DNA from 4 places in the Aerococcus christensenii genome. Region 3 is predicted to be linked to each of the others. Evidence: riboswitches for the same ligand, from Rfam matches in the RefSeq annotation. Region 3 holds a riboswitch; each other region holds the start of a gene.
What was found. Region 3 has a riboswitch for thiamine pyrophosphate ahead of AWM71_RS06150 (ECF transporter S component). Riboswitches for the same ligand answer to the same signal wherever they lie in the genome.

Region 1: linked by a shared signal. The riboswitch ahead of thiW (energy coupling factor transporter S component ThiW) and the one ahead of AWM71_RS06150 (ECF transporter S component) in region 3 are both predicted to bind thiamine pyrophosphate.
Region 2: linked by a shared signal. The riboswitch ahead of thiT (energy-coupled thiamine transporter ThiT) and the one ahead of AWM71_RS06150 (ECF transporter S component) in region 3 are both predicted to bind thiamine pyrophosphate.
Region 4: linked by a shared signal. The riboswitch ahead of AWM71_RS05580 (thiamine-binding protein) and the one ahead of AWM71_RS06150 (ECF transporter S component) in region 3 are both predicted to bind thiamine pyrophosphate.

Annotation. Positions count from the first base shown of each region.
Region 1 is NZ_CP014159.1:812,217-819,782, reverse strand. It holds gene tsaD (tRNA (adenosine(37)-N6)-threonylcarbamoyltransferase complex transferase subunit TsaD) at 1-47, opposite strand, end outside; gene rimI (ribosomal protein S18-alanine N-acetyltransferase) at 26-1,114, opposite strand; gene tsaB (tRNA (adenosine(37)-N6)-threonylcarbamoyltransferase complex dimerization subunit type 1 TsaB) at 1,086-1,814, opposite strand; gene AWM71_RS03860 (DUF896 domain-containing protein) at 1,982-2,200, shown strand; gene thiM (hydroxyethylthiazole kinase) at 2,368-3,204, opposite strand; gene thiW (energy coupling factor transporter S component ThiW) at 3,206-3,724, opposite strand; TPP riboswitch at 3,791-3,897, opposite strand; gene AWM71_RS08445 (hypothetical protein) at 4,128-4,469, opposite strand; gene hemW (radical SAM family heme chaperone HemW) at 4,479-5,243, opposite strand; gene AWM71_RS03840 (phosphoketolase family protein) at 5,420-7,566, opposite strand, start outside.
Region 2 is NZ_CP014159.1:357,469-365,034, forward strand. It holds gene coaBC (bifunctional phosphopantothenoylcysteine decarboxylase/phosphopantothenate--cysteine ligase CoaBC) at 1-287, opposite strand, end outside; gene thrC (threonine synthase) at 303-1,811, opposite strand; gene thiT (energy-coupled thiamine transporter ThiT) at 1,958-2,524, opposite strand; TPP riboswitch at 2,644-2,741, opposite strand; gene pyrR (bifunctional pyr operon transcriptional regulator/uracil phosphoribosyltransferase PyrR) at 2,730-3,275, opposite strand; gene AWM71_RS01800 (hydroxymethylglutaryl-CoA reductase, degradative) at 3,426-4,736, shown strand; gene AWM71_RS01805 (hydroxymethylglutaryl-CoA synthase) at 4,846-6,009, opposite strand; gene AWM71_RS01810 (ABC transporter ATP-binding protein) at 6,376-7,308, opposite strand; gene AWM71_RS01815 (ABC transporter ATP-binding protein) at 7,301-7,566, opposite strand, start outside.
Region 3 is NZ_CP014159.1:1,289,553-1,297,118, reverse strand. It holds gene AWM71_RS06175 (transglycosylase domain-containing protein) at 1-1,174, shown strand, start outside; gene AWM71_RS06170 (alpha/beta fold hydrolase) at 1,328-2,302, shown strand; gene AWM71_RS06165 (uracil-DNA glycosylase) at 2,365-3,042, opposite strand; gene AWM71_RS06160 (Cof-type HAD-IIB family hydrolase) at 3,143-4,039, shown strand; gene AWM71_RS06155 (low molecular weight protein-tyrosine-phosphatase) at 4,039-4,590, shown strand; TPP riboswitch at 5,055-5,145, shown strand; gene AWM71_RS06150 (ECF transporter S component) at 5,280-5,849, shown strand; gene AWM71_RS06145 (ABC transporter ATP-binding protein) at 5,830-7,248, shown strand; gene AWM71_RS06140 (energy-coupling factor transporter transmembrane component T family protein) at 7,245-7,566, shown strand, end outside.
Region 4 is NZ_CP014159.1:1,175,349-1,182,914, reverse strand. It holds gene AWM71_RS05615 (NAD kinase) at 1-637, opposite strand, end outside; gene AWM71_RS05610 (CYTH domain-containing protein) at 822-1,448, shown strand; gene AWM71_RS05605 (DsbA family protein) at 1,445-2,173, shown strand; gene AWM71_RS05600 (competence protein CoiA) at 2,228-3,241, opposite strand; gene trpS (tryptophan--tRNA ligase) at 3,398-4,384, opposite strand; gene spxA (transcriptional regulator SpxA) at 4,618-5,013, shown strand; gene AWM71_RS05585 (adaptor protein MecA) at 5,188-5,844, shown strand; TPP riboswitch at 5,987-6,085, shown strand; gene AWM71_RS05580 (thiamine-binding protein) at 6,144-6,443, shown strand; gene AWM71_RS08255 (hypothetical protein) at 6,483-6,629, shown strand; gene AWM71_RS05575 (TatD family hydrolase) at 6,701-7,207, shown strand; gene AWM71_RS05570 (TIGR01440 family protein) at 7,313-7,566, shown strand, end outside.

The DNA of each region.
Region 1 (7,566 bases), 480 kb from region 3:
CTTGATTCAATTCCTAATATCGTAGTCAATCCGTATCCTTCTCCCATTTATAAATTTTGGCATCTTCTTGATTATTTTGATAATAATTTTTTCTGCAGTCCACCTTAACAAAGTGAAAATTCTCATACAACTTTTGAGCGGGTACATTAGAGGCTCTGACCTCTAAATAACAGGTCTTCATTCCTTCACTCTGCAAAGTCTGCAAAGCTTCTTGTAAAAGGCGTCGCCCTAACCCTTGCTTTCGAGCCTCGGGATGAATAGCAATATAAAAAAGTTCCCCCTCTTGGTCAATCTTCTGGAAAGAAGCCGCTCCTAACCAATTCTCTTCTTCATCCTTCAACACAAAAAAGTAAAAGTAAGGATTACTTAATTGCCGTTCCAAAGAAGAAATAGGAAGTTTAGGTGTTCCTTGAAGAGATTTTTCAAAGAAAGCGGACAATTGCTGAGCGGTCTTTTCATTGTCCTCGCACAAATGATAAGTCTGAAAGTCAATAACGGGCTGAGCTGCCTGACTGCTTTTTGCCCTCTCCCACAAAAAAATAAAAGCATCTTCTTGATTATCAAGGTAGTAATTTTTCTGGCAGGTCACGTTCTTGAAACCTTCCTTCTCATAAAAGCGTTGAGCAGACTGATTTGAAACTCTTACTTCTAAGTCGATTCGTTCCCTGTCCAAGGAAGGCAACAAAGTCTTTAACAACTGCATTAACATTCCCCCGATTCCCCTTCTTTGATAAGAAGGCAAAACCATAATATTCGAAATATGAACTGCACGACGATCTTTACGACAACCCATAAAAGCTAATAGCTCATCTTCTAAGAAAGCCTGTAAATAGAAAGTAGATGGATGATACACCAAATCTACATAAAAATCACTTAAGTCCCAAAGAACAGCCTTTGGATAACACACTTTCTCCATCTCAACCATTTGATCCAGCCAAACTGCATCCGACAGAGCAATACTGACTTCCAATCCGTCTTCTAAGGTGACTTGTGTTACTGGTAAATCTAACTGTTCATGCAAACTCACCCACACATTAGACGAAAAAAGGCGCTTTCCCCTATAGGCAAAGGTCTTCGCCCATGTCTTAATCTGCTCTTTCCACATAGCTTCCATGGTGGGCTGCCACTTGGTCAGGATGGCTAGCTTGCCACTTTTCCTCCGCTTCCGCTAATTTAGCATACTCTGGGACAAAAATGTCTGCATCTTCTTCTCTAAATGGGGCTTCCAACAAGCGATGAGCAGCCAAGTGACTATCCTCTTTGGCTAAAATCTTAGCCCGCTCTCCCCATTTTTCCTGAATAGCCGCTTCAAAAAGAGAGGCATCTGGACTCACAAAGTAAAGGGGCCCGGTGGGAAAAGCCTCATCAATCGTATCCAACCAATCTTCTAGCGTATAGTGCCCCACTGGAAGCAAAGTTTGCCACGCTTCTCCTTTTTGGTAACCTGCTAAAAAAACTGTCTGACGTCTCGCATTTAAAAAAGGAAAAACAGGACCGTCTTCCTTGACGTTTACCGCTAAAGCTTCCAAAGAGCCTACAGAATACAAAGGGACCCTTAGTTCTTTCGCTAAAACCTTTGCCGTTGTCACGCCAATTCTTAAGCCTGTATAAGATCCCGGCCCTCTCGTCACTGCTATGGCTTCCACAGACGAAATCGACCAATTGATTGCTCGACATGCTACTTGGATCAAAGGCAAGAGCTGCTTAGAATGTTTGATTTTTGTATATGTATTCAATTCCATTTTGACATCATTCTCTTCGATTAAAGCAATACTCATTGCTTCAGTCGATGTATCCATCGCTAATACCCGCATAAATCTTCCCTCTTTACATTAATTTCTTCTCTATTGTATCAAATTCCCCCAACAATAGGGAAATTTTACTCTCATTTCTCCTGCAATCTCTCGCATTCTTCTATCCTTCTGTTATAATACTAAGCGAACCCTTATTTCAAGACAACGTTTAGAAAGGAGGACTCTCCATGGACACACTCATTCAACGTATCAATGCCCTCGCCGCTAAGCAAAAAGCTGGCGAACTTTCCCCAGAAGAAAAAGTCGAACAAGCCCAATTGCGTCAAGAATATCTCAAAATTTTCCGCGGGAATTTCAAACAAGTTCTCATGAACACCAAAGTCGTCGATCCCAAAGGAAAAGATATTACACCCTCTCGTCTAAAAAAAGCAAAGAAGAAGCGCTAAAATTTATATCCTTAATAAAAAGGTGTTGTTAAGCAAAGTTGCCCTCCAACACCTTTTTATTTTTCCCTCACTGTCTCATAGAAATAAACAATAGATAAGACTTTTGAGAGTTGCGCTTCTCACATCAAGCCCTATTCTCTCCGTCCGAAAATAATTTTGGACGTTTTTTAGATTCTAATACGGCTCAATAAGCGTTCCGTCTCACTTCCCAATGCAAAATCTTTAGGAGTCATCTGAGAAATAGCATCTATTAAATAACAACGGAAAGAATTACTTCCCTCTTGATTGGACATTCTGAGAGCCGCTTTTTCTCCGGCTAACCCCATGGCACAAACCGCTGCCACAGTAGCAAGTAGGGAATGCGACGAATTCGCAGTCACATAAGCAGTAATTAAAGCTGACAACATGCATCCCGTTCCGGTCACTTTTGCCATCAACGGATGGCCTGCTCGAATTGCATACGCTTTTCCCCCATCACAAACCAGATCCACTTCCCCACTTACCACAATAATGGCTTGCCGATTTTCAGCAAAACTTTGCAAAAACGGAAGAAGGTCTTCTATTTTATCAGATGTGAGCCGTTCTTCTTGACCCGCATCCACCCCCTTAAAGCTCGCGCATAAACCTGCTAAGAATTTAATTTCTGACAAATTCCCACGAATCACTTGAAAATGAACACCATTCATCAGTCCATTCGCAATGTTCCTACGAAAGGCAGATACGCCCACACCAACAGGATCAAACACCACCGGATGCCCCAGTTCATTCGCTCGCTTGCCCGCTTTTAACATCACTGGCAAGGTTCGATTTTTCGGCGTTCCCATATTCAGCAAGAGTCCATCACTGAGCTGCGTGATTTCTTCTACTTCTTCCTCCGCATCACCCATAATAGGAGATGCTCCACAAGCCAAAAGTAAATTTGCACAATCATTAGCCGTCACATAATTGGTCAAACAATGAATGAGCGGTGACTGGCTTCTAAGATTTTGTATGCATTTTTCCATCTTATCTCTCCAAATTTTTCTGAAGACGGTCGAGCAGCCCGACCTTCTTCAAGTAGGTGAGGAACATAAAGGAAATCACTGATCCTACAGCTGTCGAGATCAAGAAAGGTCCCACATAAACATAGACTGCTAAATTCGCTGTACTTTTTCCCATAAAGGCTATGGCAATGGGGTAAGCCAAAAGTCCGCCTAAAATCCCTGTTCCAACCACTTCTGCTAAACACGTTAAACTCAATTTTTTGCTATATTTATAGGTAAGCCCGCATAACAAGGCCCCGCACAAAGTCCCTGGATAGGCAAGTAAAGTCCCTAATCCCCATAAATTCCGAAGTAAAGATGCTAAAAAGCCTGCTAACAAACCATACCCTGGTCCTAATAAGACGGCACATAAAACATTGACCATGTGCTGAACAGGCGCACACCGACTTCCGAAAATAGGAAAGGATAAAGTAGATCCTGCGACAGCGACTGCTGTCAACATAGCCGCTAAAGCTAATTTTTTACTATTTGTTTGTTTCATAATATCCTCCTAGTCAACGAAAAATTTTGTCTACAAAAAGGGAGCTCCTCATAGAAGCTCCTGTTAAATATCTTTATCATAGCTTCCTACGGCGGCATTATCCGCATCAGGTAAAGGGTCGAAGTTAAAAACTTCCTCTCAGCCTGTCAACACAAGCTCCCCTGTAATCACTATTGTATCATAATTGTTTTCTTCATTCAAGAAAGCCCAGAGTTAAGGGATTTTTCTTTTAGATTTAAAATTTTCAACGACAAAAAAGCTAGCTTCTTAAAAACTAGCTCTTTTGCTTGAGTGCAAATTTAACAATTAGTCTGCTTTATTAATTTTTTCCTTTTGAATCACATAGCCCATACCACTTAAAACGGAAAGTACACCAACAACTAATTCTGGGGTAATTGTTTCTTCAAAACCTGTTTGAGGTAAATTTTCCTTTGAGTAAACGTAGCCTTCCCTCTTGCAGACATACTATGCCATTGTTTAAATTCTTTTGAATAGCCGCTTCATATTTTGTTAAAAAATCAATACCAAACTTTTGATTCACTTCTGCAATCGAAAGTCCCTCTATCAACCGCATCGTCAACATAATATAGTCTTTTTCCCACTCTTCTTGTGACAATACCTGAATCGTATCCTTGTCTACTGGTGGCATTCCTACATCAATCATTTTAAAATAAGTAAGAAAACTTTGCACATTATCAAACCGTCGATTGCCTATATTAGACGAAGCACCTAACCCCAATCCCAAATAATCTTGTTATGTCCAATATTTTTTATTATGTCGACTTTCATGATTCGGCTTAGCAAAAGAAGAAATTTCATATTGATGGTAGCCCGATGATTGCAATGTGTCTTGTAGATAATGGTACATTGCACGATCCTCTTCATCCTCTACTCCATCAATAATACCCTTCTCTCGCCATTGATAAAATTTGGTGTGTGGTTTATAAATTAAAGAATAACACGATAAATGTGGCGGATCTAAGGCGAGCGCTAAAGCAATATCTGATTGCCAAATCTTCCTACTTTGATAAGGATTAGAAAACATCAAATCTAAATTAAAATCCTGACATTCCATTTCTTTCATTAAAGCTACTTTTTCAAAGACCTCTTTTTTATGGTGTAACCTTCCCACTACAGCTAAGACCCTATCATCAAATGATTGTACTCCCATTGAAAAGCGATTAATGCCCGAAGACAAGTAGGCTTGCAATCGTTCTGCAGTAACAGACTCTGGGTTCATTTCAATCGTGATTTCAGCCTTTGGAGCAATAGAAAACACTTTCTTTAACTGAACCATCAAATAAGTCATCTGTTCTGCGCTTAAATAAGATGGTGTGCCGCCTCCAAAATAAACGGTATCTACTTCATAGTTTGAGTGGCGACACAATAGCATTTCTTTGGCTAAATAAGTGACGTAGCGTGCAATCATCGCTCCTTGATTATCAAAAGTCAAAAAAGCACAATAATTACATCGCTTTTCGCAAAAAGGAATATGAATATATAAACCAATTTTTTGCACAAACTTTCCTCCTGATTCTATTTCTTTCATTTTATCATATTCCATTGCTTTAGTCTTTTGCAAAATAAAAACCATGCATAATCAATTGTGGTATGCATGGCTTTCAAGATTTTAAACATTTAATGAGCAAGAAATAAATTCCCTCTTAACCCGTTTAAACTCTATGGTTATATTTTTTATTGACTGATAGCTTCCCATTTCCAATTTTCGACTTCAGGAATATCTGCTCCATTTTCTCTAATATAATTATAATGATAGGCCAAGTAATCATCCATTGTTTGAATAAATGACTCTGCTTTTTCTCCATAAACTAATTGTGCCGCTTCTTTAGCTAAATGAAATCTATCCATTTCACTAAATACCCGCATATCAAACGGTGTAGTGATATCTCCTTCTTCTCTGTACCCATGAATATGTAAGTTCCTATTTTCTCTATTATAAAAAATATCCCTAATCAATCCTTCATATCCATGAAAAGTGAATATAATAGGTTTATTTACTGTAAACAACTCATTAAATACTTGGTTCGAAATCCCCCGTGTATCTATATCTGGATGCCTTAATTTTAATAAATCGACAATATTGATAAATTTAATTTTTAATTTAGGAAATGCCTTATTCAAAATAGAAACAGTCGCTAGTCCTTCTAAATTAGGTTCCGTTCCACATGTCGCAATCACTATATCTGGACTTTCGTTATTTTTTATAGAAGATGCCCAAGGAATTACCTTATAACCCACTTCTACTAATTCCTTAGCCTCTTCTATAGTATAAAATTGAGGCCTTGGATGTTTGGAGGCAACAATTAAATTAATACAGTTCTCACTAGCTAAAGTTTTTCTCATAACGGCTAACAGAGAATTAGTATCTGCAGGTAAATATTCTCTGATAAACTCTCCTTTTTTATCTGCCAGATGCGTTAATACACCTGGATCTTGATGCGTATAACCATTATGATCTTGTTGAAATACAGTTGATGCTGAAATAATGTTTAAAGCTTTTGGATGCTTTCTCCATGAAAATTTATTGGCTTTTCGAATCCATTTAAAGAATTGAGTCATCATCGAATCTGTAATTCTCAAAAAGGACTCATAGCTTGCATAAAATCCATATCTTCCTGTAAGCACATACCCCTCTAAAAATCCTTGAGCTTGATGTTCTGATAACTGACTGTCAATTACTCTTCCCGCAGGGGAAATAAATTCGTCAGTTTCATTATTAATCGATTCTAACCATTGCCTATTAGTCACATTAAAGATATTTTGTAATCTATTTGAGGCAGTTTCATCTGGCCCAAACACTCTAAAATTAGTTGGATTTTCCTTTATAATTTCCGCTACATAACTGCCTAAATTAATCATATCTTGAGAAACCATTTCTCCCGGCTTTTGAATTGTTAATCCAAATTTTTCCCAATTAGGTAACTTAATCACCTTAGGGTCTATTCCTCCATTAGTTGCAGGATTTTTTGCCATTCTCTTATTGCCTTTTGGTGCAATTTCTTTTAATTCTGGAATTAATTTCCCTTCTTTAGTAAATAATTCATTCGGTTTATACGATTTCAACCATTTTTCTAGCTCTTCAACATAACTTAAATCATTTTGGCTTACTGGCAACGGAATTTGATGTGCTCTAAAACTTCCTTCTACAACCTTATTTTCTAGCTTATGAATCCCAGTCCACCCTTTGGGTGTTCTTAAAATAATCATTGGCCAATGTTGTAAACTCACTTCATCCGCTTTTTTCATGCGCGACTGATTCTGAATAACTTTTATTTTTTCAATAGCCTCATCCAACTTGCTAGCAGCAAGGTGATGCATTAAAACAGGATCATCGCCTTCAATAAAAATAGGATCCCAACCAAAGCCTTTAAACAATAAAGTTAATTCTTCATCTGTTTTTCTTGATAGTAATGTTGGGTTTGAAATTTTTGCCCCATTAAGATTAATAATAGGCAAAACCGCTCCATCATTAACAGGATTGATAAAAGCATTAGATAACCAACTGGTCATTAATGGACCCGTTTCTGCTTCTCCATCACCAATAAAGGGAACTGCTATTAAATTAGGATTATCTAAAATTGCACCTACTGCATGGGAAATAGAGTAACCTAACTCGCCTCCCTCATGTATTGAACCTGGTGTTTCAGGAGCAGCATGGGACCCTACCCCTCCTGGAAATGAAAATTCCTTAAAAAACTTTCTCATTCCTTGAATATCTTGAGTGACATCTGGATAAATCTCCGTATAACTTCCATCCAAATACGCATTTGTATTCATGACAGGACCCCCATGTCCCGGCCCTACGATATACATCATATTTA
Region 2 (7,566 bases), 700 kb from region 3:
GCCATTTTAGAAAGAGTATTGGCAGTTGCTGGAATAACTACTGCTAAATCTGCCCAATCCGCTAAATGAACATGTCCCACCTCTTCTGGATAAATCTGCAGTTCTAATAACACAGGATATTTGGTCAAGACCTTTAAAGTCTCAGCTGTCACAAATTTCTCAGCTTGGGGTGTCATGGCTACTCTGACTTGAGCGCCTGCCTTTATCAATCCTCTTACAAAAGAAGGAACCTTATAAGCTGCTATTCCTCCTGTTATCATAACAGCAATTTTCTTTCCTTTTAGCACAATAATCTCCTTCCTCTATTTCTTTTTCTGATGAATAATTGCCAAAACATAATCTTTCATTTCTTCTACTGTAGCTTCCATCCGATGACGAACAGGTGCTTGAAATAAAGCTGTAATTGTCGGTGGAAAAGCTATCCCACTTTTTTGGTGAATAAACTCTAATCGCTCTCTATCTGTTTCAGGATTTTCTACAGCTAAAGCTTTTAAAATAGCTTCAGGAAATTTATAAGGACTAGCCGTTGAAACAATAATATTTTTCCCTTTTAAACCCTTCTTTGCCTTATGACCACATACAGAAGCCACCGCTGTATGGGGATCCATAAGGTATCCTTCTTTAGTGTATACTGTTCCAATCTCTTTTAAAGTTTCTTCTTCACTCGCATATTCTCCCACAAAATCTGACAGCTGTTTGCGAACTTCATCAGAGAGATGATAACTTCCCTTAAGATTGAGAGCGTCCATATAGTCCTTTACTTCTTCACTGTTTTCTCCAACCGCATAGTATAAGAGACGTTCAAAATTAGAAGAAATCAAGATATCCATCGAAGGGGAAATCGTTAACTTAAAGGGACGACATCTGTCATAAGTTCCTGTTTGGAATAAATCATAAAGAACCGTATTGTCATTGGAAGCACACACGAGCTTATCCACAGGAAGCCCCATTTTTTTGGCATAATAAGCCGCTAAAATATTTCCAAAATTTCCAGTAGGTACTGTAAAATTGATCTTCTCTCCCTCTTTTATCTGTCCTTCTTTAAGGAGCTGCGCATAAGCATAAAAATAATAAACTATTTGAGGAAGCAGACGGCCAATATTCATAGAATTTGCCGACGAAAACTGACAGCCTTCTTGAGCTAGCTTTTCTCTAAGTGAAACATCATTGAACAATTTCTTCACTTGATTTTGGGCATCGTCAAAATTCCCTTCTACGGCTATGACATAAGTATTTTCTCCTTCTTGCGTAATCATCTGACGTTCTTGAATGGAGGAGACCCCTCCTTTGGGATAAAAGACGATAATCTTTGTCCCTATTACATCCTTAAAGCCCGCCATAGCCGCCTTACCAGTATCTCCAGAGGTTGCCGTTAGAATCACAATTTCATTTGTATTGTGATTCATTTTAGCAGCTTTTTTCATCAAATGAGGCAAAATAGAAAGTGCCATATCTTTAAAAGCAATCGTTTGTCCATGAAACAATTCCAAGTGATAGTGGTCTCCTACCTGCACCAAAGGCGCCATCCTCTCATCATCAAAATTCTCACCATAAGCCGCTTGAACACAAGCCTTAATCGATTCTGCACTAAAATCCGTCAAAAACAGCCCCAACACCCATTCCGCCATCTCTTGATACGTATAGGTCTTCACTTCCTGCCATGTCCGATTGATTCGTGGAAAATCAACCGGCACATAAAGCCCCCCGTCTTCTGATAAACCTTGCAAAATCGCTTGTGAAGCAGTTATTCTGATCCGATTGTCCCGCGTGCTTGTATATAACATAGATGCCCTCCTCAAGTCACTAATCATCGTGTTAATCATATCATACTTCCTTTCGCCCTGAGGAAAAACTTTCTTTTCCCTTTTAAATCCCTTCTAACATAAAAAACGTCAAAAAAGACGTTCTTTTATAGAAAAGAACGTCTCATGTATGCGATATAACTGAGAAGAAAGCTTTATTTTTTAGGCTGATACAACACAGGAGCCGTTTTGAGTAAAAGTCCCACAGCAATCGCTGCAACCACCCAAGTGGCCAGCCCTGTTCCACCATTCACCATCAGCGAATACATCCAAGGATTCATCCCTTTCGGGGCATAAGACCGCCAAAAGAAATAACCCGCTAGAAAATGAACAAAATATTGTACAAACATCCCGATAAAAGTTGACGCACCTACCCAGGTAAAGAAGGAAGCCAACTTCTTCTCGTCCAGTGCCTTTTTGATTTGAGGAGCAAAAGTCCCCGCAAATCCCGCCATCATAAAAGCGAAGAAATATTCGATAAACACTTGAACGGGTGTCAGAATCGTTGCTTGCCCCGTCAGTAATTGGATCATTCCAAATAAAAAGCCTGCATACATACCCGCACGCACATTATGACGAATAGCTATCACATAGAGAGGAATCACTCCTAAATTGACCCCTAACCCACTCCCATTCGTCGTCGGTAAAAGACCAATAAGATAAGCAAGAACCCCCGCCATAACAATTTCTAATAGATATAATAGCCGCTTATTCTGTCCCATAGGATACCTTCTTTCTCTTCTGTTGGAAGATCATGTGGCCCTTTTATTTTTTCTGCTACCTTGCCCCTCTTTCTATCCTTCTGTTAATAATAAAAACAGGTAAGAAAGTCCCCTTACCTGTCCAGTTAATCGCACTTTCTTTCGCTAGCATTACCTAGTTACAAGTTCAAAGGGTCTGTTTCTCACATCTCAGCTTAACGCTCCCCTAGTGTTTCAATGATTGAATAATGTATACGCCGTCTTCTGGGTCACAATTTTTGATCCGCACCTGCACCGCTTCTTCTCGAGAAGTGGGAATATTTTTCCCTACAATGTCTGCTCGGATCGGTAGCTCGCGATGACCTCGATCAATCAAAGTCACCAAAGAAATTTTACTTGGGCGACCATAATCTACCAACGCGTCCATTGTAGCACGAATTGTTCTTCCTGTCATCAACACATCATCACAAATAAAGACATGTTTACCAGTCACTGAAAAATCTAACTGATTTAAGTGGAGTGTTTGCTTTCTTTCCAGACTGGTTACATCATCCCGATACCCACTAACATCCAAAAAGCCTAACGGAATCTTAACTCCTTCTAATTCTTCAATACGCTGTGCTATCCGTTCCGCAATCACTGCTCCTCTTGTTCGAATACCTACAATAGCCATATTTTCATGTCCATGATTTCTTTCTAACACTTCATAAGTCATTCGGGTTATTGCGCGACGCATCTCATCTTCATTTAGTACTTCTTTTCTTTTTTTCATACTCGTCTCCTCATTCTTTTCTCTGGTATTATTGTATCGAATCCTTTGCTATTGTGCAATGCATACCCTAAGCCTTATCTCCTTTCTCTTTATTCTACCTACAACTTCCGCTATACTAAGAGTATTACAAAAAGGAGACGATAATAAGCTATGAGGTCTACACCCTTTTACCATTTATCTCTAAAAGAAAGATTAGAAATCCTTGTTCAAGGAGGTCATATTACCCCTGACCAAGCAACTTTATTAGAAAACAACCAGTCTCTTCCCCTGGCTACAGCTGACCACATGATCGAAAATGCCATTGGAACTTACACCCTCCCTTTAGGAATTGGAAAAAATTTTGTCATTAACGGCAAAGAAATCCTTATTCCGATGGCTATCGAAGAACCAAGTGTGGTGGCCGCCGCTTCAAATGGTGCTAAAATGGCTCGAGCAGGCGGAGGTATCACCGCCCATGTCCTTACCCGACTACTCACCGGAGAAATTGTTTTCACCGGCCTTTCTTCCCAAAAAGAAGCTAAGATTTTGGAAAGGTATATTCACTCCCACCAATCCCCCCTCATTCAGCTAGCGGAATCTGCCCACCCTTCTTTAAAGAAACGCGGCGGAGGGATCAAAAAAATTACCCCTTACTTCCAAGAAGACTCCGAAGAAAATTTTTTCATATTATATGTCACTTTAGATACTCAAGAAGCCATGGGGGCCAATATGACAAATACCATGTTGGAAGCTTTAGCACACCATCTAGAAACACTCAGCCAATCCGACAAAAATTTGCCGCCTTTGACTTGTTTAATGGCTATTCTAAGTAACTATGCCACTAAATCTCTCGTTCAAGCTGACTGTGAGGTTCCTGTCCAAGCTTTAGGCAAATCCATAGAAGCCGGTACAGCCATCGCTGAACGCATTGTTCAAGCTAGTCGTCTCGCTCAAATTGACCCTTACCGCGCATGCACTCACAATAAAGGCATTATGAACGGAGTAGACGCTGTTCTTATTGCTTCAGGAAATGACTGGCGAGCAAACGAAGCCGCCTGCCACGCCTATGCTGCAAAAGATGGAAAATATCGGGGACTAAGCCAATGGACTTTCGATAAACAGACTCAACGCTTAAAGGGAACACTCACCCTTCCCCTCACAGTAGGAAGTGTCGGTGGCTCTATCAAAATTCATCCCACCGCTCAAATTGCCCATCAACTGATGCAGTCCCCCAATGCCAAAGAATTAATGCTTATGATTTCTAGTGTCGGTCTTTGTCAAAATCTTGCCGCTTTGCGTGCTCTAGTCAGTGAAGGCATTCAAGCTGGCCACATGGCCCTTCAGTCTCGCTCCTTAGCCATGAGCGTTGGAGCAAAAGAGGATGAGATCGAGCCACTCACAACTCTCTTAAAAACAAGCTCCACCCTTTCCCAAGAAGTTGCAAGGCGCCTTCTCTCTCAACTTCGTCAAAATACCCTTTAACAATAAAAAAAGCACCGCTTTTCCAACTAGCTCTCAAAAGTTGACGATCTAAGTTCAACTTTTCAAAGCCGCTCTCTAAAAGTCGGTGCTTTTTTGTATGGATATTCTTTTATTTTCTATAATACCGGCAATGCCCTTCTAACTTATCCAATCTAAAGAAATCCTCATCTCGGTGAGGAGGAATATTTTGTAAAGAGCCGTCTTCAACCAACCCTTCTTCAAAAAAGTTTTCATATTCTGCTATACTTAATTTTTGGCGCCCATTAAGAAGATTAGCATGAGCAGTTGGCTGAAGGTAATTCTCGAAACCTTCCACTAATTCCAAAGAATAAAACTCACCTACTGCGCCTGATCCATAACTATACATCCCAATTTTATCTTGGGCTTGAAGATTTTTTCCATTTTCTAATAAAGAAAAGAAGCTCAAATACAAAGAACCGGTATAAATATTCCCTACGCGCTTATTGTAAAGGCGACTCGCTTCATAGTATTCATAATAAGTGGCCTTGTCCTCTTCCGCCATATCCTTCGTCAATTGATTTAGGCCTTTCTTCCCCATCTTAGTATAAGGGAGATGGAAACAGAAGGCTTTGAACTCTTTCAAATCTCGGCTATGGGTTTTGCGGTAATCTGTCCATGTTTCTTCTAAAGCTTTCAAGTAACGATCGTTGGAATAATGACCATCTACGCAAGCATTCCTCGTATAATTCGGACGCCAAAAGTCATTAACATTGACACTATAATAAGTAGCATCGTCTTTCACCACGGCAACGGAAGGTTGAGCTGCAATAATCATTGCCACAGCTCCTGCTCCTTGAGTGACTTCCCCTGAAGTTTTTAACCCATAGCGAGCAATATCCGAACAAACTACCAAGGCTTTGGAGTTAGGATGAAGTGTCACATGTTCAACAGCCGTTCTTAAAGCAAAAGTTCCGCTATAACATGCCTCTTTCATTTCTATACAACGTGCTTTAGCTTGAATGTTTAAACCGTCATGCAAAAGAATCGCTCCGGCTTTGGATTGATCGACACTTGTTTCAGTAGCCAAAATAACCAAGTCAATCGCCTGACGATCCTCTTCTGTGATTAAGGGATAAGCGGCATTTAAAGCCAAACTAATGGTATCCTGAGACAAGGGAGGTACCGCTTGTTCTTCTTGACCCAAACCAATCAGATATTTATTCGGATCTTCTCCTCTAGCCTTTGCTAAATCTTTTAAATCAATATAATACTTTGGTACATAAAAATTGAACCGATCAATTCCTACTTGCACTTTTTATCCCCCTTACACATTCTTACTCTTTCCAAAGATTTATTGTAACACATCCCCTCCTTTTGCATGAAAGAGGAAAATAGGACTTAATAAAAACAAAAGATTTCAAAATCGTCCGTTGCTATATGCTATAATAAAATAAAATAGAATTGGAATGAGGAGGAAAAACATGTTTAAGAAAGCCCTCACACCTGCTCAAAAAAAGCGAAACCATAAAATAATCTGGTATTCTTTTTTACTCATTATTTTATTGATTCAAAGCTACTTAGACCGTAAGAATAACGCTTAGTCATTCTCCTTTTATTTACAGAAAAGCCTGAAAAAAGATGTTTACTTGTCTTCTTTCAGGCTTTTTGTTTGATATTTTTAAGCTTGACGTAATTGACGATAATAGTCGACTTCACTATCTAAGCAGTAAATAAAGTGCCCAGGAGAAACTTCATGCATACTTTCTTCACCGGTAAACTCTTTATGATCATAAGGAATACGGTGACGATTGCGTTCATGAATAGGGTCTGGTTGAGGAACAGCAGAAAGTAAACTTTGAGTATAAGAATGAAGCGCGTGATAATACAATTCATCCGCTTCTGCTAATTCTACTAATTTGCCATGATACATAACGCCAATGCGGTCAGAAATATATTTAACCATGGATAAATCATGTGCAATAAAGAGATAGGTTAACTTATATTCTTTTTGAAGTTGTTGTAAAAGATTAACAACCTGCGCTTGAATAGAAACATCCAAAGCAGAAATTGGTTCGTCCGCAATAATCATCTTTGGATTGACAGCTAAAGCCCGGGCAATCCCAATTCTTTGTCTCTGACCCCCAGAAAATTCATGCGGATAACGAGAAACATGATCTGGTTTCAAACCAACCACTTTCAAGAGTTCACGCACACGCTCTTTGCGTTCTTTGTCACTAGCTCCAATTTTATGAATGACTAATCCTTCCGCAATAATATCTTCTACTTTCATCCGTGGATTTAAAGAAGCGTAAGGATCTTGAAAAATCATTTGAATATCTTTTCTAAAAGAGAGTTCTTCTTGATAGCTCTTAATTTTAGAAATATCATTTCCTTCAAAAATAATTTCTCCTGAAGTGGGTTTATAAAGATGCATAACCGCCCGTCCAGTTGTCGTCTTTCCAGAACCAGATTCTCCAACTAAACCGAATGTCTCCCCTTCATAAATTTCAAAGTTAATATCATCAACCGCTTTAACTTCATTCTTTTGACCAACATTAAAATACTGTTTTAAATGTTTAACGGTTAATAAGGCTTTATTTTGATCAGTCATGACAAGCCTCCTTCTTTTGTGCTTGTTTATGGGCTTGATCTAAGACCCCAATATTTTCATGCGTATCTGTTGCGCCTTGTGATTGAAGTTCTTTATACACTTCAAATCGACGTTGAATTTCATCAGGTGCTTGTACTGCTGGACAGTCTGGATGAAGCAACCAAGTCGCTGCCGCATGCGTCTCTGAGACTTTAAACATCGGAGGTTCTTCTTCATAATCAATAGCCATCGCATAATCACTCCGCAAAGCAAAAGCAT
Region 3 (7,566 bases):
TGAATACCTAGACTATTCACCTGGTCAAACAGAAGACGATAAGCCATTTAAATATTCCGATGGCTCGGAAGTCTTCAACTGGGACCGCCAATATAAGGGAACAATTACGCTAAGAGATGCCTTGAAGAATTCAAGAAACATTCCAGCGATCAAAGTCTTCAAAGCCGTCAGTGCAGCTAAATCTGACGAATTTTTGAAGAAATTAGGCATCATCCTTAATGACGGCAAGGGTGTCTATGAATCCAATGCCATCGGTGGAGAAATTACCCCTCTACAACTCAACGCCGCCTATGCTTCCTTCGGGAACAGCGGACGTTACACTCAACCGAAAGCCGTAAATTATTTTACAACGATTAATGGAGATAAAATTACGGTCAAAGGCAAATCCACTCAAGCTATGCGAGAATCAACAGCTTATATGATTACCTCTATCTTAAAAGATACCTTTAAATCTGGCCTCTCTTCTTGGATTCATAACGGTAGTCTTAACGAAGCCGGTAAAACAGGGACCACCAACTATAGTGAACAGCAAATGCGACAATTGAGAATTCCAAGCGGTGCTGTTCCTGATCACTGGGCATCTGGTTATACCAAAAACCATTCTGTGGTTGTTTGGACCGGACATGATGAACCTTTCCAACCCAATGGTTACCTCAATCAATCTCAACAACAAATCGCTGATAACCTCTATCGGCGCATCATGGACTACATGGAAAAACGGAAACCAAGTACCGATTGGGAAATGCCTTCCACTGTTCATAAAGTCCCTCTTGTTTTCAATTCTCATCCTCTCCGAGCTGCTACTACCAGCACCCCATCCAGCTCTCGAATAACGGATTTAATTAATGAAAATCTTTATAAGAAAATTGTAGAAGGCAAGAGCGATCTAGCGGATATCAATGATTCTGGATTCTCTTATTCCGAAGACACCTCCTTCAACAATAAAGAACACCGAGGATCCGTAGACGATATTGAAAAAGGTGATTCGGAAAAAAGCCAAGGACCAAGTTCCAAACCTAAGCGAAGAAATCCACAGGAAAATGCTTCAGACAACGACCCAACCTCTCCAAGCCCAGGAACTTCAGGAGGAAGAACTCCTAGTCGAACAGCTCCTCCATCCCCTAGCCCAGGGACTACTGGAGGAGGTCAAGCAACGGCCCAACCCGCAGCCTAAGTTTCTCAATAACTCTCACCAAACAGTGACTCTATAAAATCGCATGAAACCCTCTCCATAAGAAGTTTGTTTCATGCGATTTTTACATCATTCGTTTTCCTTATTTTTTCATCACTATTTATCACATCTCTTATAAAAAAAAGGAGGCCCCTTATGTATCAACATAACGATGATCTCATTTCTAACTCTCCCACACACTATCCTATTGACTACTATATCTTTCCAAGTGGCCAAGCTCCCAAGGCTATTCTTCACTACGTTCACGGAATGTCTGAACACGCCCTTCGTTATAAGCCTATGGGAGAATGGTTTGCAAAAAAGGGCATTGTTTTTGTCTGCCATGACCAGGTTGGACACGGACCCGCCGCACGAAGTCGAGGAGAACTGGGTTACTTTGGAAATATCGATAGTCAAACAGTGATGGTCGATGATCTCCACCAAGTGATTCAAAAAGTTAAAAGGCGCTATCCCCACCTTCCCTACATTATTCTGGGACATTCGATGGGTTCCTATGTCACTCGCCTTTTCCTCAAAAAATATAGCACTGAAATCGATGGCGTTATTCTTTCTGGGACAAGTGCTCATGAATACTGGATATCATTTGGTCGACTCGCTCAGCCCATTCTTGACCCCCTCGATCCTAAAGCCACGAATTACTTCCTCCACCGCGCTTTATTTGGCGGATTAGGCGTCAAACAGATCAAACAAAGAAATGAATATCAGGAAAGAATCTACCGTTACTGGTATCCTCATCCTGACGAAAACATCACCCCTCCCTTAGACGGCTTTGCCTTCACCAACGATGGCTTTTCCCATCTCATCCGTCTCGCTTATGCGGCTACTAGCAAAAGTTGGTCAAGAGGGATTCGCAAAAATCTTCCCTTTTTCGTGATGCACGGTGCCCTCGATCCCATGATTAGTCCCTTCACCTTTCAACGCAATCTCTATGAAGATTTTAAATCTGCCAATTTTCAAAATGTGCGCTTCGAATTATATCAAGAACGTGGGCACGAATTATTCCTCTATGACCACGAAGAAGTTGTCTATCAAGATATTCTAACTTGGATCTCCAACCTCTCCTATGTCCTGGAAAAGAATCTGCCTTATCCCTTTACCTTCTTCCATTAATTCCTAACAAAAAAGCTAAACGATCTCCTTTCAAGGATTTCGCTTAGCTTTTTTAGTTAGGACTATTTTTCGGAGAGTTGCCATTGAATGGGCGTTTGACCACTGGCTATTAAGATTTGGTTGGTTTTAGAGAATGGCTTCGATCCAAAAAATCCCCGATAGGCTGATAAAGGACTAGGATGAGGAGAAGTTAAGACGGCATGTTTCGATTCATCAATGAGTCGACGCTTTTGTCTAGCAGCACCTCCCCATAAAATAAACACAACGCGATGATCTTGCTTATTCAATTCTTGAATCGCAAAATCTGTCAATTCTTCCCAACCTCTCCCCCTATGCGAATAAGCTTGACCTTTCCGAACAGTTAAAACAGAGTTCAACAAAAGGACTCCCTGTTCTGCCCATTCTGTCAGATCCCCATGCGAGACTGGATGAAAGCCTACATCATCCGCTAATTCTTTGTAAATATTCACTAATGAAGGAGGAATAGCCACTCCCTTTTGAACAGAGAAACTAAGTCCATGCGCTTGATGGGGCTCATGGTAAGGATCTTGTCCTAAAATAACTACTTTTACTTTTTCGAACGGCGTTAAGCGAAAAGCTTCATAAATATGCCACATATCTGGATAAATCGTCCACTGCGCATATTCTTGCTTTAAGAAGTTATGTAAATTTTTGTATGTCTCACTTTGAAAAACCGGTTCTAAGTGTTCTTGCCAAGAATTTTCAATAAATATCGACATAGGAATCACCCTTTCTAATCGTTTAAGTCTAGTTAATCGGTGGGGAGTTTGATACAATAGATAAAGTTAGAAAACTTTTTAATGAACAGAAGGAGTAAGTATGTTAGAACTCATTGTTTCCGATATGGATGGTACCTTATTAAATGGTCAATTGCAAGTCCATCCTGATAATATTGAAGCTATTATGCACACCTATTCTTTAGGCATTCCTTTTATCGTGGCAACTGGAAGAAATTTCAAAGAAGCCCAAGTCGTCCTCGATAAAGCCGGCATCCGCTGTCCGATTATTGGTTTAAATGGAGCCATCCTATTTGATCGTGATGGCAAAGTTCAATATGAAATCGCCCTTAACGATTCTACTGCTCGCTCTATTATTCAATATGGTCAAAATAACGGCTATTACATGGAAGCCATGACTGCTAAAAACGTTTACTCCAATTCTAAGCAGTACCGTCTCAGTTACATTGCAGATGTCATTCAACAACACTCTCCAGACCTCTCGCGAGAAGAAATTGAAAAACGGGCCGCTCAAGCGGCTGTCGTTACCTCTGTTGAGTATCTTGATGATTTAACAGATTTGATTGATCAACAAGGTCAACATATCTTAAAGATCGTCTTCATTCACGAAGGAGGAAACCAAGTTCTCTCACCCTTAGCTGAAGAACTCAATAATACCTATTGGGATATTGCCACGACTTCCTCTTTTTACTCTAATCTAGAAGTTTCAGCCACTCGTGCCAACAAAGGAGAAGCCGTTGCCTCCTACTGTCACGCTCACGGTTACCACCCTGAAAATATCATGACGATCGGAGATAATCTGAATGATATCCAAATGATTCGCTTAGCTGGTTACAGCTTTGCTATGGGCAATGCTGAAGAAGAAGTCAAACAAGCTGCCAAATATCAAACAGCCAGCAATAATGAAGGCGGTGTAGCTAAAGCTATTCAAAAGGCCCTCAAACTCACTCACAGTGAAAGTCTCTGGCAGTTCTTCTAATGAAAAAAGCAGCCCTTTCCCGGACCTACCAAGCCCTTCTCCATAAGTTCTTGTTCTGGTCCCATCCCAACCACATTCACGTTCTTTTTATCTGTTTAGCGAATATTTGTCGTTCTCCTATGGCAGAAGCTTTATTAAGAGAAAAGGTGAAATCCGCTCATCTTTCTCAATTTATCACAGTGGATTCTGCCTCTATTGAGAATTGGCGTAACGGCGCCCACCCAGATATTCGGGTGGAACATCTCCTCAAATCAAAAGGCATCTCTACGCAAAGAATGACTAGCCGTCTCCTTTTAAAAGAAGATGGACAGCGCTTTGATTATATCCTCTGCATGGATCAAAACATCTATCAAGCGACCTTAGAGCGTTTAGGTGAGGAAAATCTTTCACATGTTTATCCCTTTAGTCAATTTCTTCCGGATCATCAAGATATCTTAGATCCTACGGTTACCAAAGATTTTCAAACGACTTATTCCCTTATTGATCAAGGAACAACCACCTTACTCGAACATCTTAAAGATGAGTTAAAAAGAAACAATACTCATACATAATAGTTCGAAATCTTATTACTTTGTCTCCAAAAATTATTTTTTCATCGTTGTTAAAAGCAGCTGACTTTATCATCATAACATTTTTAATTTTCTTTCACATCAAATTGTTTTTCCATAAATATACTTGTACAATTTCATTAAGAATATATCTTTTAAATAGTTTAAAAAAACGTCTATATTTTAGCAATAAAGTATAGACGTTTCTTTTCGCTAATAATGTGGTGAAGTTCTCTATTTTCAAAGAGAGGAAGCAGATAGAGGAAAAGTTATAAAAGTTTGTAAAATCCAAACTGTACTATGAAAGATTTTGAAATATCTTTTAGTGAACGTTGAGAGTATATATCAGTACAGCTTTATACTTGTATTCAGTTACCTTCATGTATAAAGCTACACTAGATTTTTTTACTACTTTGCAAGATAAAATTTGATATCGCTTTCATTTTATGATATTATAATACATATTAAAATGAGATTCGGGGTGCCTGAAGGCTGAGATTAATACCCGCTGTACCTGATCAACGTTATGGTTGCGTAGGAAAATCTAAAGAGACGGTAAATTTGCTGCTTTCTTTCACCTTGAAATTTCATGGGAAAGGAAGCGGTTTTTTATTGTCAAAATTTTTTACTGTCAAAATATCAAACTTATGTCTATTGTCATGCTCAATTGAATTATTTTGGAGGTATTTATTATGAAAAAAGATTTAACTACTAAAGATTACGTCTTTACCGCCTTATTATCTGTCGTATTCGGTATTATTTATTTTGGAACAACTGTTACAGGGACTGCCATTACTGCTGCTCTCACTCCCCTAGGCCTTGGAATGATCGGGTATGAATTCGGTTATGGAATTTGGTATATGGCTGCTATTGTTGCTATTCATTTAATTAAACGTCCTTTTGTTGGTACAATCACCGAAGTCATTGCTGCTTTAATTGAAGTTTTACTTGGAAGTACATTTGGGCCTATGGTCTTCGTTACCGGAATTATTCAAGGGGTGGCTGCTGAAGCTCCTTATGCCATCAAGGGTTACAAAGATTATAGTTACAAGACCAGCTTAACTGCAGGTTTTCTTTGCGGAGTTGTTACCTTCCTTTGGTCTGCATTACGTCATCACTACTGGACAATGGAACCAAAGATTATCATCTTAGTCTTCATTGTTCGTATAATAAGTGCCCTCTTCTTCACCGGCTTCTTAGCTAAATTTATCTGTGACCGCTTATATCAAGCCGGAGTAATTCATGATGACGACGAGGAATAATGGATTAGTCATCCAAAATCTGACTTTTACCAAACGTAAAGTCACTTTCCTCAAAAACATTCAGCTTCAAGCTCAGCCAGGAGAACTCGTTCTCCTGTGTGGGGCTAGTGGCAGTGGCAAAAGTACATTAGCTGCTATTTTAAGTGGTTACTACCCTCTTCATGGAGGAAAACTACAAGTTGAAGAATTAACCTGGGAGGGACAAAATCTTGCAGATTTTTCAGATAAAGAGCGTCTTCGCCAAATCGCTGTGTCCTTCCAAAACGCCCGCTTATCCTTTTGTATGAATACTTTGCGGGAAGAACTTATTTTTATTTTAGAAAATCTACTCGTCCCTCCTTCTCAAATGCCACAGATCATTGCACGTTATGTAGAGATTCACCAATTAGAATCTTACTTAGATCAACCTTTTTCTTCTCTTTCAGGTGGCGAATTACAACGCGCAGCTTTCTGTTGTTTAGATATTATGGATCCTGGTTGTTATGTCTTAGACGAGCCTTTCTCAAATCTTGATGACGATGCTATTGAATTCTTACAAGGCTTAATTCAACAACGACTAGCAGAAGGCAAAACTTTTCTTGTGATTGACCACAGGCTAGACCTCTGGCAGGACGCCCAACGTTTCTATGTCTTAGAGAATGCTAACCTTACCTCAGTCACAGATTTCTACTCATCCACTACTCAAGATTTATTTTTTAAGGCTGGTTTACTAGGTAAAAGCGAACCTGCTCCCAAAATAAAATCTACTACATCGCCTCTTCTAGAAGCAAAAGACCTCACAATTCGCTTTCACTCCTCTCAAGGAGAAAAAATTATTCTTCAAGACGCTTCTTTCTCCTTCCCCAAAGAAAAACTCATTGCTCTGTGTGGACAAAGTGGGTGTGGAAAGAGCACCTTATTTAAAGCAATTTTAGGTCAATGCTCCTATCAAGGAACGATCACCTATGAAGATAAAGACTTAAAGAAAGTCAAACCTTCCACCTTTTTTGGAGAGATCGGGCTGGTCTTCCAAGATCCTTCTCTTCAATTTGTCACTAACCGGGTCTTAGATGAAGTTCTTGTCGGCACATCTAAAGAAGAAGAAAAACGAGGTCGTGACCTTCTCGAACACTATAAACTTCTAAACGATAAGAGCCGCTCCCCGTGGACCCTCAGTCAGGGAGAACAACGTCGTTTAGCGGTTATTTGCCTTCTTCTCCATGGGCAAAAATTACTTCTTGTGGATGAACCCACTTACGGTCAAGACTGGCAAAACGCCGCCAAATTAATGGCCCAGCTTCAAGACTTATGCCGACATGGCGTAACGTGTTGCTTCACTAGTCATGATCGTCGACTGGTGGAGGCTTACGCAGATATAGAATTACGAATGGAAAATAAGAAAGTGAGTGTGGTCTCATGATTGATCATTTTAATCCTACCATTAAGACTTTTTCTTTCATGGCGACTTCCATTATTTTAGGTTTCTTTTCTAACTGGCACTTAAATAGCATCTTTTGTCTATTTGGTCTCCTTTGTTTAATTACTTCAAAACGTGTGAGCTGGAAAACCTTAGGGATAGCTCTCTTACCTATTACCATATTAGCGATTAGTTTCTTTGTTTCTGGTTGGAAATTTTATGCTGAAAGTATTGCGGATCATAGCGCAGTCGTTATTGATGACGTTCTTTCCCCAGCGTTCGAAAATGGGCTAGTCCTAGGGAGTCGCTTGTATGCCTACG
Region 4 (7,566 bases), 110 kb from region 3:
CATCATCCAACCGAACGTGGAACCATTCGTCTCCCGCAATAAGTAAGGGACTTGATAAGGTGCGATAGACGCGGTTATTGAGCGATGCGATCTCCGTCATTTGTAAAGTATCTAATCGGGGATGCACCACAGCCCCCCCAAGAGACTTATTCAAACCAGTGGATCCCGTAGGCGTTGAGATACATAAACCATCCCCCTTAAAGAGTTCAAATTTGTCCTCCTTAATAAAGACTTCGCCAGTCATGGTCCCTTCAATCCGACGAATAGTGGCTTCATTCAAAGCAATCATCTTCTCTACTTTTCCATCTTCATGGGCTAAACGCACCTCTAATAGAGGATAGGAAATACTTTCTCCAGAATCGCTCAAGAGAAAGGGGATAAAATCTTCCAATTCTTCCACTTGCCAATCAGTATAAAAACCTAAGTGGCCAGTATGAATACCAATGAAGCGTACCTTGTCCAAGCGATCGACATAACGATGAAAGGCTTCTAGTAAGGTGCCGTCTCCTCCAATAGAGACTATCATATCCGGATTCTTCTCATCATACACGACTTCTGTCCCTTCTATCGCTGTCAAAAAACGATTTCTGATGGTGACTGACGATCCTTTTTCGTTATTGACCACTGCAATCCGCATCTTCTCAATCCTCCTTTGCCTTCCTTCTACTTCTCTTCTCATTCTTACTCAGTTTATCACAAGTTTTATGGAAACTCATTTTATTTTTCTTTTTCACAAATTTTGAGTCATTTTTCGAACAAAGGGTTTATAATTGGAAATTTGTGAAAAAATTGCTATAATACCTTTGAAATGAGGTGAGCATGTGAATTATGTCTTAGAAACTGAATTTAAAAATATACTAAGCCCTGAGGAATATCACAAACTCCTCACGCACTTTAAATTAGATCAACAAACGGCTAATGAACAGAATAATCTCTATTTTGATACCGCATCTGGGCAACTCAAAGAAGCGCACGCGGCTTTACGTCTGCGTCTTACCCCTTCTTATGCCCATCTAACCTTTAAACAAAAATTCAATTCTGCCCAATCCAAAGAAGTGACCGATTCTCTCCCTCTCCCTCTTGGACAAACGATCTGGCAAACTGGACAGCTAGAAATCGGACCTCATGTCCAAGAGGTCTTAGTCGAATTAGGTATCGAACCGGCCGATCTTCAAATTCTTGGGCGATTTCATACCAAGCGTTTAAGTGGTGAATGGCAGGGAAAGACCCTCGTCCTCGATGCTTGTCATTTCCCCCATTTTAATGATTTTGAATTAGAGATGGAATCTCCTGATTCCTTAGAAGAAGCAGAAAAAGCCTTCCATCGCTTTCTTTCGACCTATCATATTCCACGTCGTCCTTCCAAGCAGAAAGTGGCTCGGATGCTTCTCTCTGATGCTCTCTATTCTTTTAAAACGCAGAGTCTCAAGAAAGGAGGAAGAGAATGACTTCTCATTGTTCTTGTCATACCCCCTCCTTTCAGGCAAAACCACAACATCTTTTTGAAATGTTTCTGTTCATCAATCCCTTAGACACCCAATGTTTGCAACTTGAAAAGGAACTCCTCCAATTTATTCAAGAGAGTTCCCAGCAAGTCTATTTCCGCTTGATCGCTTTTATAGACTATCCTCTCTTTCATCAATCCCTTAATCGGCAGACGAACCACTCCCTCAAGGAGGCCAATGCTCTTTTTCAATCGATTTATAAGCTCTGCCTGGGGTATAAAGCAGCCCTATGCCAAGGGCAGAAAAGAGGTCGTCTCTTCTTAATGACCATGCAGAAAGTCTTTAATGAAGACCACCATCCCTTCTCTTACGAAACCATGGCAGATTGTGCTACCCTGTGTGGATTAGATGTGGATATGTGGGAGGAGGATTATCACTCTGGAAAAGCAAAGAGTGACTTTCAAGAAGATATTCATCTCGTCAAACAGATGAACATCACCAGCTATCCTTCCCTAGTCGTCTATGACAACTTGAATTATCGCTATGGGGTCAAACTTCAAGGCTCTTTCACATCCAATGACTTAGAAAAACTCATTGAACAGATGATGCCTCAAAGTGATACCTTGCACCTTTATTGTCCAAATCAAAAGACAAGTGCTAACAAGGAGGTCTCGAAGATTCCCCCCCATCATTCACTGACGTCCACTTCTCTCTTACGTCATCCTTAAGCTCACTAGCTTCACCCAGCCCCTTTCGAGGGGCTTTTTGTGTGGAGAAATTCTTTAGTCCTTCTTCTCTCGGTAACCCGCTTGTAGAAAGTTGCGATACAAAGGAAGGCAGTCTTCTTTAAAGGGACGCTGATGCAAAAGTTCCTCCAGCATTCCTTCTTCCACTTCCTCTTGAGCGAGCAGATAACTGTAAGCCCTCACCAACCAAGCGTCTTCCTTCACCCATAGACATTTGTCTGCAAAGGAAAAAAGAAAGAGGGGAAGGTCTTCTAGGCTCTTGTGCCATTGGTAGAGCCGACTTAAAAAAATCTTTTCGTATGCGTTGGGAGAAAGAAGCACCCGCTTTTTTTGGGATCTGCAAGCTTCTTCACTGAGTCGAGAAGAAGGCGGAAGGGTGGAAGGTGTAAAAATTAAATCCTCAGGTGGAAATAATTTCAATAAAAGATAGTCTTCTATCGTCAACCGAATTCTTTGGCAGACCTTCCCAAAAGATGTCAACTGATCCAATCGTACCTTATCTCCCTCTAAAAAAGGAACATACAGTCCAAAGACCGGACTTATAGACAAAAAAGGCGCTAGGCGGTCTAGATGATTGACTTGAACTTGATACTTCTGAGGGCTCGGGTTCAATAACCAAATCACTTGCCCTCCTTCCTCCGCATAATCCGCCTCCCTTTCTACCACTTCTTGCAAGGAAAGGAGACTCGATTGAACTTCTAAGGTCACCTTCTTTCCTCTAAAGTCCACCCAGACATCCGACCGTCTCTCCTTATGAGACATTGGCACCTCCATTTCAGCAGAGTAACCGACCGCTTGCAAGCGCTGGGCGAGCTGTTTTTTATAGTATTTGTGCCAGAGCGACTCATTCTCTAAGTTTGAGTTTTGACGGACATAATGCTTAAAATACGGTCGCTTGGGAGGGTAGTCGAGATAGCGGACAGGCTGATGACATTTAGGACAGAAAAATTTCCGCTGGTCTGCTTTCAATAGTCCCCTTTTCAAGCGATCTTTCACTTCAAAAGCTGTCATTAATTCTCCGTGTTGCGTATGAGCATAGTACATCATCATCACCTCCTTATTTCCTTTATCCGCTCTTTAACGAAGAAATAACCTCCCTCTTCCTAAAAAAAAAGCTACGAGACTAGAAATATTCTAGCTTCGCAGCTTTTATTTAGCTTTGGTCTCTTGTAAGAAATCCTCTCCGTTTTTTAGAGAGAGCTTTTTCTAGAAACCGATCGCTTGATAAATCTTTTGAAGGGTTTCATTAGCGACCGCATTCGCCTTCTTGGCTCCTTCTTCTAAGACATCATCTAATTCAGAACTGGTTAAGAGAGCCCAATATTTCTCTTGCATTGGTTCTAAAAAGGCAATTAAAACTTGTGCAAGGTCTGCCTTAAATTGCCCGTAACCGGCATCTTGATACTGTTCAACTAAGTCGTCAACTGTGCGATTAGAGAAGGCGGAATAGATATCCAATAAGTTGGAAACGCCTGGTTTGTTCTCCACATCGTAAGAAATCGTTCCACTAGAATCGGTCACTGCAGATTTGATCTTCTTTTCGATCGCTTTTGGATCATCTAAGAGAGAGATGAAACCTTTCTGATTGCTGTCTGACTTAGACATCTTCTTGGTAGGTTCTTGTAAGCTCATCACCCGTCCTCCTGCTTTAGGGATGTAAGCTTCTGGCTTCACTAAGATATCCTGACCATCTTTAGAGAAGCGACGATTAAACCGATCCACAAAGTTTCTTGTTAATTCCATGTGTTGTTTTTGATCGGCACCTACCGGAACTAAATCCGTATTATAGAGGATAATATCGGCAACCATGAGGGCAGGATAACCGAGTAAACCTGATAAAACAGAGTCTTGCTTCTTTGCCTTATCCTTGTATTGGGTCATCCGTTCAAGTTCTCCTAGAGGAGTTAAACATTGAACCACCCAACCCGCTTGTGCGTGAGCAGGGACATGACTTTGAATGAAGATAGTAGATAAATTAGGATCTACTCCCAAAGCCAGATACAAGGCTGCTAAGCTTCGCGTGTTTTTCTTCAGAGCTTCTGGGTCCTGAGCGACTGTGATCGCATGCTCATTCACCACACAATAAAAAGTTTCAAAATCCTGTTGAAGGTCTACAAATTGTTTTAAAGCTCCTACATAATTTCCAATGGTAGGAGTTCCGCTGGGTTGAACGCCAGAAAAAATACGTTTCATTCTGTTTCCTCCTCTAAAGGTTATAAACATTTTTATTATAACACGCTTAGAGAAGAATGAAAATGCCCCTCTTTTCTCTCTTTCTCTTCTCGTCTATTATTTCACAAACTATATGTTGAATTTATTGGGGATTTTTAAGCCTCTTTTCACAATTTAACTGACATTTTTGATTTTTTATGGTACAATAAGAAAAGTGGAATAACACGAGTCATACCTGTAAAGGAGAGATTGACATGGTTAGATTATACACTTCGCCAAGTTGCACATCCTGTCGAAAGGCACGTGCTTGGCTTGAAAAACATCACATTCCTTACAAAGAACGTAATATTTTCCAAGAACCACTTACCCGAGATGAAGTGAAGGATATCTTACGAATGACTGAAGATGGAACGGAAGAAATTATTTCAACACGTTCGAAAGCTTTCCAAGAATTAGCGATTGATTTCAACGACATCTCCTTAAACCAACTCTTTGATCTCATTCAAAAAAATCCAGGCCTTCTCAGACGTCCTATTCTTATGGACGAGAAACGACTACAAGTTGGCTATAACGAAGATGAAATTCGCCGTTTCCTTCCGCGTGAAGTTCGCTCGATTGAACTCTATGAAGCCCTTAGAAAAATGGGATAAAATTTCTTAAAAGTCGATCTTTTCTTGTTACTTTCTTAAGAAAAGATCGGCTTATCTTTATTTTAAGCAAACTTGTGATAAAATATAAAGTAGAAATTATTCCTTACCATGCTCGGTGTTGGCTATCAAACAAAGCCTTTGCCGATTGACTTTGAATAGTGGAGGTGAGTGCGAATGGAAATGGAATATATTAACGAGAATACCATGCGAGTCTTTTTGAGAGACGAAGATTTGAAAGACCGCGGAGTATGTTTAGTCGACCTCTTTAAAGACCAAAGTCTTGTCGAAAATTTCTTCATGAATGTTTTAGAAGAAGCCGATGTGAATCACCGCTTCAAGAATTCAGATGCGCTAACTTTCCAAGTGATGCCTTCTCAAGGCGGTATTGACCTTTATATTTCTAAAGCACAAATCGATGAAAATACCCTCACTCCCGAACCCGAAAAAGAAACGATTAATTCTCTTATCAATAATTTAACGGAAAGTATAGCGTCTCATGTGCCTGCTTCCGATGGCCACATCGAAACAGAAAGCTGTGGTACCCTAGAGAAAGCAACTTTGGTTTTCGACAAGTGGGAAGATTTCCTGCTCTTTGCTAAAGCTTTCCAAAATAAGGAAGTGGAAGTAGATCTCTATAACTATCAGAAGAAGTTCTACGCGATTATTGCCCTTCCTACGACTCTTTATAGTGAGACAGAAATTCAAGATTTACTGTACGTGGCCCTCGAATACGGTGTGATCTCGCCTATCGATGCTTCCCTTATTCGAGAATATGGCAAATTATTAATCGGCTATAATGCTCACTCTACGATTGCTCGTTATTTTAGTTAGATCACTAGTTTTCTCACCAAAAGCTCTTCTGGAGAAAGCCTTTTCTTTCTTTTAGGAGAGCTTTTTTTATAGGAAAGACATCCCTGATTATTACTTGTTTTATAAAAACTGCTTTGTTATAATAAAGGTGAAAATTTAATCTGTTAATCGCAAGAGGTGCCTTGTGCTGAGAAACGTCATCCGTTAACTCTTATAACCTGATGAAGTTAGTACTTACGTAGGAATGTGATAGCTGATATGCCCTTAATCCCTTCCAAAGGTTGCACTTTTTGTGATTAACTTTTGGGAGGTGTTTTTGTTTGCATTGTAGTATAGCTCTTCAGATTTTGCCGCAATATGTCGACGAAAAGAAGCTGTTAGAGGTTGTCGATAAAGTGATTCGCTATCTAGAGAGTCAAGTCTCCCCAGAAAACATCACCGTTTCTCCTTTTGAAACGACTCTTCAAGGAGATTACGACGACTTGATGGCTCTCCTCAAAAAAGCCATCCAACTGGCAGGGGAAGATGGCGTAGAGATCTTCGCTAATGTGAAGGTTTCCTATTGTGAGAAGGGAGATGTCTTAACTATCGAAGATAAACTTTCCCCTTATCGAGACTAAAGGCAATTTCAGGTAAGTCTAAATAGAAAAAAGGTAGATATGAAAAAAAGCTTACACCTTTTGAAATCCTTATCAGGTATTGTGTGCCTTATGGGGATCTGGCAAGTGACTGTAGGCTCTCAGAGTCTTCCTAAATTCATGCTACCGAGTCCTGTAGATGCCGTGATGGCCGCCAAAAATAATTAGCAGCTTCTTCTCTACCACTCTCAGATGACTCTGCTAGAGGCCTTTTTAGGTTTGGGGATTGGGAGGGAAGCATTCAAAAGGCGGATTTTCTAGGAGAGATCGGTTTAGATTACTACTGGGCTAAAGATGCTTCTGCCTATCCTCGACAGCGCAAGATCTTTCAGGCTTTTATGGCTTATGCCTATACCACGCACACTCTGGCCAATATTCATACCAAGGGTGCAGAAAAAGATGTCTTAGCCATTCTCAAGTACTACCGCACCCAAGATCCCCTCATCATCCATTGGTATAGTGGCCCTTTAGACTTGGTAGATGATTTTTTGGACTTAGGCTGCTTCTTCACGATTAGTGTTGACGCCGGCTATTCCCCGCTCACCACTCAATTGATCCATCACCTTCCTATCGATCGAATCTTGACCGAAACAGATGGTCCATCGTCCTTAGAATGGATCGGACATGGCTATGGCTGGCTCCATCAAATCCTTAGAATTCTAGATATCCTCTCCCAACAAAAAGGCCTTTCCTTCGACCAGATGAAAGATCAAGTCTATCAAAATTACCTCTCCCTCAACCTCTAAGTTTCCTCTCCCTTCTTCAAACTTTCTCAAAAAGAAGAGACTTGAGGAATCGCCAGGTCTTTCTTATAATAATCACAGTACAACAAAAGAAAGAAGGTCTTTATCTTGGATGCCCTAAAAGAACAAGCCCAAGCCATTGCGCAAGAGTTGATACAAGCTGCCCACCTTACCCCTGGGCAAACCGTAGTGATCGGCTGCTCCACCAGTGAAGTCAGTGGTCAAAAAATTGGCAGCTCTTCTTCACCCGAATTGGGACAGACTCTGTTTAATGCTTTCTATGAAATCTTTCATCGAGAAGGCATCTATGTCGCCGCTCAATGCTGCGAACATTTGAATCGGGCCTTGATCACCTCTCGGCT